2 regions of the Streptomyces sp. SID5464 genome follow, and region 1 is predicted to be linked to the other one. Evidence: riboswitches for the same ligand, from Rfam matches in the RefSeq annotation. Region 1 holds a riboswitch; the other holds the start of a gene.
The links. Region 1 has a riboswitch for S-adenosylmethionine ahead of thrC (threonine synthase). Riboswitches for the same ligand answer to the same signal wherever they lie in the genome.
Positions count from the first base shown of each region.

Region 2: linked by a shared signal. The riboswitch ahead of GTY47_RS19540 (aminotransferase class V-fold PLP-dependent enzyme) and the one ahead of thrC (threonine synthase) in region 1 are both predicted to bind S-adenosylmethionine.

Region 1 covers NZ_WWIQ01000010.1:379,989-383,774, forward strand. Annotated here, with positions in the region: gene GTY47_RS11760 (cold-shock protein) at 1-63, opposite strand, end outside; gene GTY47_RS11765 (ubiquitin-like small modifier protein 1) at 511-786, opposite strand; gene thrC (threonine synthase) at 915-2,201, opposite strand; SAM riboswitch class I at 2,220-2,375, opposite strand; gene GTY47_RS11775 (glucosyl-3-phosphoglycerate synthase) at 2,531-3,475, shown strand; gene GTY47_RS11780 (trehalose-6-phosphate synthase) at 3,549-3,786, shown strand, end outside.
Region 2 covers NZ_WWIQ01000034.1:6,259-10,044, forward strand. Annotated here, with positions in the region: gene GTY47_RS19530 (cytochrome bc complex cytochrome b subunit) at 1-734, shown strand, start outside; gene trpD (anthranilate phosphoribosyltransferase) at 873-1,937, shown strand; SAM riboswitch class IV at 2,004-2,120, shown strand; gene GTY47_RS19540 (aminotransferase class V-fold PLP-dependent enzyme) at 2,248-3,615, shown strand; gene GTY47_RS19545 (glycerate kinase) at 3,570-3,786, opposite strand, start outside.

The sequences.
Region 1 (3,786 bases):
GTCGACCGCGATGAAGCCGTACCCCTTCTCCGCGTTGAACCACTTGACGGTGCCCTGAGCCATGCCTAACTCCCCTATTACTGGCCCTTGCACAGATCCACACTTCGCGGACCCGGGTCAGACCTCACCCCCCACGGTTGGGGGCGTGCGCCGGAACGCGTCGACCGCGGCTGAATGTATCTGTCCAACTGCCGTCTGCAACAGGTCAATCGGACGAGAATTCTGGACGCGCAGGGTCCGGAATGTGGGGAGAATTCGCCTGAATTCAGGGCAAGTCGGGCCACACAAAAGGAACAAAAGCCGCGAAAGACGCACACACTTTGGCTACATCTTGTCGGGCGTGCGGCAGGAATTCAGGGCTCCCGATCAGGGGATCGGCGCCGTGTTCCCCAACTGTACCGCGCTCAATCACACAGAATTGCCCCCTCCGCTTCTCTCACGGAGGGGGCAATTCGCTGAACTCTCAGTAACCGCCGTTACCGAAGGTAACAATCAAGCCGGTCGACCGGTTCAGCCACCGGCGACGGCGGGGATGATCGACACACCGGCGCCGTCCGGAGTCGCCGTCTCCAGACCCTGCTCGAACCGCACGTCGTCGTCGTTGACGTACACGTTGACGAACCGGCGCAGCTTGCCCTGGTCGTCCAGCACCCGGGCGGCGATCCCGGTGTGGTTCTTCTCCAGGTCGGCGATGACCTCGCCGAGGGTCGCCCCCTCGGCGGCGACCTCGGCCTGGCCGCCGGTGTAGGTACGCAGGATGGTGGGGATGCGAACGGTGACGCTCATCGGGATGTGACCTCCGGTTTCGATTGAGCTACGGCTGGGGGCGCGCCCCCAGGGGCGCGGGGCCGGGTCGATGTGCGGCTGCGCCGCGTGGGCGCGACCAGCCCCCACCGGCCCGCAGCGAACGATGGTCAGACCAGACCGGCTTCCCGGAACGACTCCAGGTTGGGCCGAATGGTCGCGGTGAGCCCGGTCCCGGCCACCGCATCCAGCGTCTTGAGACCATCCCCGGTGTTGAGAACGACGGTGGTCTTGGCGGGGTCGAGCACCCCGTTCTCGATCAGCTTCCTGGTCACGCCCACGGTCACCCCACCCGCGGTCTCCGCGAAGACACCCTCGGTCCGGGCGAGCAGCTTGATCGCGTCAACGACCTGCTCGTCCGTCACGTCCTCCACGAAACCGCCCGTCCGCCGGGCGATGTCCAGCACGTACGGCCCGTCCGCCGGGTTGCCGATCGCCAGCGACTTGGCGATCGTGTCCGGCTTCTGCGGGCGTACGACGTCGTGCCCGGCCTTGAACGCCGTCGACACCGGCGAGCAGCCCTCGGCCTGCGCGCCGAAGATCTTGTACGGCTTGTCCTCGACCAGCCCGAGCTTGATCAGCTCCTGCAGACCCTTGTCGATCTTCGTCAGCTGCGAGCCGGAGGCGATCGGCACCACGATCTGGTCGGGCAGCTGCCAGCCCAGCTGCTCGCAGATCTCGTACGCCAGGGTCTTGGAGCCCTCGGCGTAGTACGGCCGCAGGTTGACGTTGACGAAGCCCCAGCCCTCGCCGGCCGGGTCGCCGATCAGCTCGGAGCAGAAGCGGTTCACGTCGTCGTAGTTGCCCTGGATGCCGACGAGCTCACCGCCGTAGACCGCGGCCATGACGACCTTGCCCTGCTCCAGGTCGTGCGGGATGAACACGCAGGAGCGGAAGCCGGCGCGGGCCGCCGCGGCACCCACGGCGCCGGCGAGGTTGCCGGTGGAGGAGCAGGACAGCGTGGTGAAGCCGAAGGCGCGGGCGGCCTCCAGGGCCTGGGCGACGACCCGGTCCTTGAAGGAGTGCGTCGGGTTGCCGGAGTCGTCCTTGACGAAGAGCTTGCCGGCGTCGACCCCCAGCTCGCGCGCGAGGTTGTCGGCCTTGACGAGCTTGGTCCAGCCCGGGTTGATGTTCGGCTTGGTCGCCACGTCGGCCGGGACCGGCAGCAGCGGGGCGTAGCGCCAGATGTTCGCGGGTCCCGCTTCGATCCGCTTGCGGAGTTCCTCGGTGTCGTAGGCCGAGAAGTCGTAGGCGATCTCCAGCGGGCCGAAACACTCCTCGCACGCGAAGACCGGGCCGAGGGGTACGCGGTGGCCGCACTCGCGGCAGCTCAGGGCGGCGGCGGGGCCGAGGTCTACGGTGGAGTCAGTGGTGCTTGCAACAGTCTGCACAGCCATGTGAGGCGAGGCCCTTTCTCCTCATCTTCCTCACGACGCATCTCGCCGTGAGACGGATTTGGCACCTTCCCGAGCCGGGAGCCTCGCGGAGCGGTCGACAGTGACCTACGAGTATCGGCTGGAGGGTTGCCGGGGCTTCATCGGGCCGTTTCCCTCTGCCCCTCTGGATGAGCTGTATGTGGTTGTAAACGACGGCTGACCCCGGACATGCGATGGTCATCCGCGTTGTTCAAGACTGTAACCGACGACCAGGACAGTTGAGATAGTCGTCCGAACCGCGAGATGGGTCACAGTCCGTCCCGCCGAGAGTACGCAGAGGAGCCGCCACGGTGCTGGAAGAAGTCGAGCGCTGGCTGAGCACCCGTTCCTGGTCAGCGACCGATCGCCCGCTCCACCAGATCCTGGCCGCCAAGCAGCGCTCGGGCCAGACGGTGAGTGTGGTGCTGCCCGCGCTCAACGAGGAGGAGACGGTCGGTGACATCGCCGCCGTCATCCGTCACGACCTGATGCGGCAGGTGCCGCTCGTCGACGAGCTCGTCGTCGTCGACTCGGGCTCGACCGACCGTACGTCGGAGGTGGCCGCCGCCGCGGGCGCGACGGTGGTGCACCGCGACGAGATCCTCCCGGGGATCCCGGCCGTGCCCGGCAAGGGCGAGGTGCTGTGGCGGTCGCTGCTCGTCACCCGCGGGGACATCGTCTGCTTCGTCGACGCGGACCTGAGGGACTTCTCGTCCGACTTCGTCTCCGGGATCGTGGGCCCGCTGCTCACCGACCCCGACATCGCCCTGGTGAAGGGCATGTACGACCGTCCGCTCGGCGGTGCGGCCGGGCAGGGCGGCCGGGTCACGGAGCTGATGGCCCGCCCGCTGCTGAACATGCACTGGCCGCAGCTGGCCGGCTTCGTGCAGCCGCTGGGCGGCGAGTACGCGGCCCGCCGCTCGCTGCTGGAGCAGCTGCCGTTCCCCGTCGGGTACGGCGTCGAGCTCGGGATGCTGGTCGACGCGCTGCACCTGGTGGGCCTGGACGCCCTCGCCCAGGTGGACGTCGGGGTGCGCAAGCACCGGCACCAGGACGGGCAGGCGCTGGGCCGGATGGCCGCCGCGATCTACCGCACGGCCCAGCTGCGGCTGGCCCGCGGGCATCTGATCCGGCCGTCCCTGACGCAGTTCGAGCGGGGCGGCGACGGCTTCGAGCCGCGGACGTACTCCGTGGACACCGAGGAGCGTCCGCCGATGGTGGAGATCGCCGAGTACCAGGCGCGTAGGGCGGCCTGACCGGGGTCGTTTTCGGCCGGGTGGGGCAGGGCCGTACGTTTGAGCGTTTCCGGGCCGGGCTAGGTTGAGGCGTATGGCTTCGACGTACGGTGCTGCACAGGTCCTGGTGGCGTCCAACCGCGGTCCGGTCTCGTACGCGGTGGGCGAGGACGGTTCGCTGAACGCCAAGCGGGGCGGCGGCGGGCTGGTCTCGGGGCTGTCCGCGATCGGCTCGGACGCGGACGCCCTGTGGGTGTGCTCGGCGCTGTCCGACGGCGACCGGGAGGCCGTCCGGCGGGGCGTCGGCGAGGACGGCGTGCGGATGCTGGACA
Region 2 (3,786 bases), on a different contig from region 1:
AGGTGTCGACCGGAGCACAGCCCGACTGGTACATGGGCTTCGCCGAGGGTCTGGTCCGGGCGATGCCGGGCTGGGAGATCAACTTCTGGGGTCACACGCTCGTCCTCGGCGTGTTCATCCCGCTGGTCCTCTTCGGCCTGTTCCTCGGGATCATCGCCCTCTACCCGTTCATCGAGTCGTGGGTCACCGGGGACAAGCGCGAGCACCACATCCTGGACCGGCCGCGCAACGCCCCGACGCGCACCGCCTTCGGTGTCGCGTGGGTCACCGGCTACATGATCATGCTGATCGGCGGTGGCAACGACATCGTCGCCACCCACTTCCACCTGTCGATCAACGCGGTCACCTGGTTCGTCCGGATCGGGTTCTTCGCCGGGCCGGCCATCGCGTTCATCATCACCAAGCGCATCTGCCTCGGCCTCCAGCGCCGGGACAAGGAGAAGGTGCTGCACGGCCGCGAGTCGGGCATCATCAAGCGCCTGCCGCACGGTGAGTTCATCGAGGTGCACGAGCCGCTCAGCCAGGAGCAGATGTACACGCTCACGGCACACGAGCAGTACCAGCCGGTCGAGATCGGTCCGACGGTGGACGAGAACGGTGTCGAGCGCAAGGTGAAGGGCTCCGAGAAGCTCCGCGCCAAGCTCAGCGAGTCCTACTACGGCGAGGGAGCACAGATCCCGAAGCCGACCGTCGAGGAGTACCGGGAGATCACGAGCGGCCACGGCCACCACTGATCACTGCTTCGCCACGCCACGCGAAGGGCCCCGTCCGGTGTTCGGACGGGGCCCTTCGCCGTGTCCCGTGGCTGGATAGGGTGGACCTCGTTGAGACTCTCGTCCCGTAGTGCGGGACGCCTGACCCTGGAGCGGCTTATGAGCGCTGTGACCCCCGCTGGAGGCGACACCGCGGCGGGCCGCTCCTGGCCCCTGCTGTTGAACGGTCTGCTGGACCGCCGGGACCTGACCGCCGACGACACCGCGTGGGCGATGGACCTGATCATGCGCGGCGAGGCGACGGACGCCCAGATCGCCGGACTCGTGGTGGCGCTGCGGGCCAAGGGCGAGACCGTCGAGGAGATCGCCGGATTCGTCCGTGCCATGTACGAGCACGCCAACGTGATCGAGGTGCCGGGCCCGGCCGTCGACATCGTCGGCACGGGCGGCGACGGGGCGAAGACCGTCAACATCTCCACGATGTCGGCGATCGTCATCGCCGGCACCGGTGCGAAGGTCGTCAAGCACGGCAACCGCGCGGCGTCGTCGGCGTCCGGGGCGTCGGACGTGCTGGAGAAGCTCGGCGTCAATCTGGAGCTGCCGACGCACCGGGTGGCCCAGGTCGCCGAGGAGGCCGGGATCACCTTCTGCTTCGCGGCGAAGTTCCACCCGGCGATGCGCCACGCGGGCGCGGCACGCGGCCAGTTGGGCATCCGGACGATCTTCAACGTCCTCGGTCCGCTGACCAACCCCGCGAAGGTGCGGGCCCAGGCCGTCGGTGTCGCGGACCCGCGCATGGCACCGATCGTCGCGGGCGTCTTCGCCGAGCGCGGCCACTCGTCCCTGGTCTTCCGGGGTGACGACGGCCTCGACGAACTGACCACCACCGCCACGTCCAGAGTGTGGGTCGTCCGCGACGGCAAGGTGACCGAGGAGGCCTTCGACCCGCGCGACGTGGGCCTCGAACTCGTCCCCGTGGAGGCCCTGCGCGGGGCGGACGCCTCCTACAACGCGGAGGTCGCCCGCCGTCTGCTGGACGGCGAGACGGGCCCGGTCCGCGACGCGGTCCTGCTGAACTCGGCGGCGGCCCTGGTGGCCCTCGAACCCGGCCCGGGGACGCTCGCCGAGCAGATCCGCGCCGGCATGGCGAAGGCGGCCGCATCGATCGACTCCGGGGCCGCCAAGCGGACCCTGGAGCGGTGGGTGGCGGCGAGCAACGCGTAGCGCGGGGTGTCCCGCAATCCGGACGCGGGTTGCGGGACCTCGATCATTCCCGTACGTTCCTGCACAGGTCATGAGTGACAGTCATGAGGCCCCGGCCGACTGTCCGGCAACCCTCCGTCCGTGGCGGGGTGCCCCGGGTGAAGACCAGGCCGTAGGCAGCGAGGTCTACGGCAAGCGCGGACCCCTCACGAAACCAGGGGTCCTGGTCGTCGAGGAGTCTTCCGTGAGCAAGCGAATGCGCTAGGGCCGCAGAGCCCCGCCTCCGCACACCCTCTTTCTCTCCACCCCAGGTCTCTCACGGGAGTCAGCCATGTCCGTCTCCACCGTTGCCACCGCCCCGTCCATTTGTGCACCGCTGCCCGTTCTGGGACGGGATGTCACCGTTCCGCTCGTGACCGGCGGCGAGGTCACCTACGCCGCGCTCGACTACGCCGCCAGCGCCCCCGCGCTCCAGCGGGTCTGGGACGACGTCGCCGCCTACGCGCCGTACTACGGCAGCGTCCACCGCGGCGCCGGGTACCTCTCCCAGCTGTCGACCGACCTGTTCGAGAACGCCCGCCGGACGGTCGCGGAGTTCCTCGGCTGCCGGGACGACGACCAGGTCGTCTTCACCCGGTCCACCACCGACTCCCTCAACCTCCTCGCCGCCGCGCTCCCGGCCGGCTGCCAGGTCTTCGTCTTCGAGACCGAGCACCACGCCTCCCTGCTGCCCTGGCGCGACGCCCGCGTCACGTACCTCGACGCCCCGCGCAGCCCCCGCCAGGCCGTCGAGACCCTTAAGCGGGCCCTCGCCGACCGCGAGCCCCACGGGCCGGCCCTCGTCTGCGTCACCGGCGCCTCGAACGTCACCGGCGAGCTGTGGCCCGTTCGGGAACTCGCGGCGGCAGCGCACGCCCACGGCGCCCGGATCGTGCTCGACGCCGCCCAGCTGGCCCCGCACCACCCCGTGTCCGCCCGGGACCTCGACGTCGACTGGGTCGCCTTCTCCGGGCACAAGCTGTACGCGCCCTTCGGCTCCGGCGTGCTGGCCGGGCGGGCCGACTGGCTGCGCGAGGCCGACCCGTACCTCGCGGGCGGCGGCGCCAGCCGCAAGGTCACCCGGCGCACGGACGGGGGAGTGGACGTCGAGTGGCACGAGAGCGCCGCCCGTCACGAGGCCGGATCGCCCAACGTCATCGGCGCCTACGCCGTGGCCTCCGCCTGCAAGGCGCTGACGGAGGCGGGCTTCGACACCCTCGTCGCCCGCGAGCAGTACCTGGTGGGGAAGGTGCGGGACGGGCTCGCCGACGTCCCTCAGGTGCGGTTCCTGTCCCTGTTCGGGGACGACGCCCCGCGCGTCGGTGTGCTCTCCTTCGTCGTCGAGGGCTGGAACAGCTCGCACTTCGCCGCCGCGCTCTCCGCCGAGTACGGCATCGGCGTGCGGGACGGGCTGTTCTGCGCCCATCCGCTGGTGCGCACGCTGCTCGGCAACGACCCGCAGACGCAGGGCGAGTGCGGTTCACCGGAGGCGGCTCCCGGCGAGAAGTCCCTCAACGCCATCCGCGTGAGCTTCGGTGCGGGCACGCCGGACGAGCACGTGGAGCGGTTCGTGCGGGCCGTGAAGGAGCTCGTGACGGACGGGGCGCGGTGGAACTACCGCACGGAGGACGGGCGTTGCGTGCCGGACAGGTCCGCCTGAACGGCCTGGGAGGCCTCGGAGACCACGGGTAGCCGCGTACCGAGGACGATCATCCGCAGGGCGCGTTCCGTGGCGTCGGTGAGCAGTTCGCTCGCGCGGAGCAGCGCCTCGGCCAGCTCCATCGGGGCGGGCAGGATGCCGTGGCAGGCATCCACGCCCGGCACCTGGTGC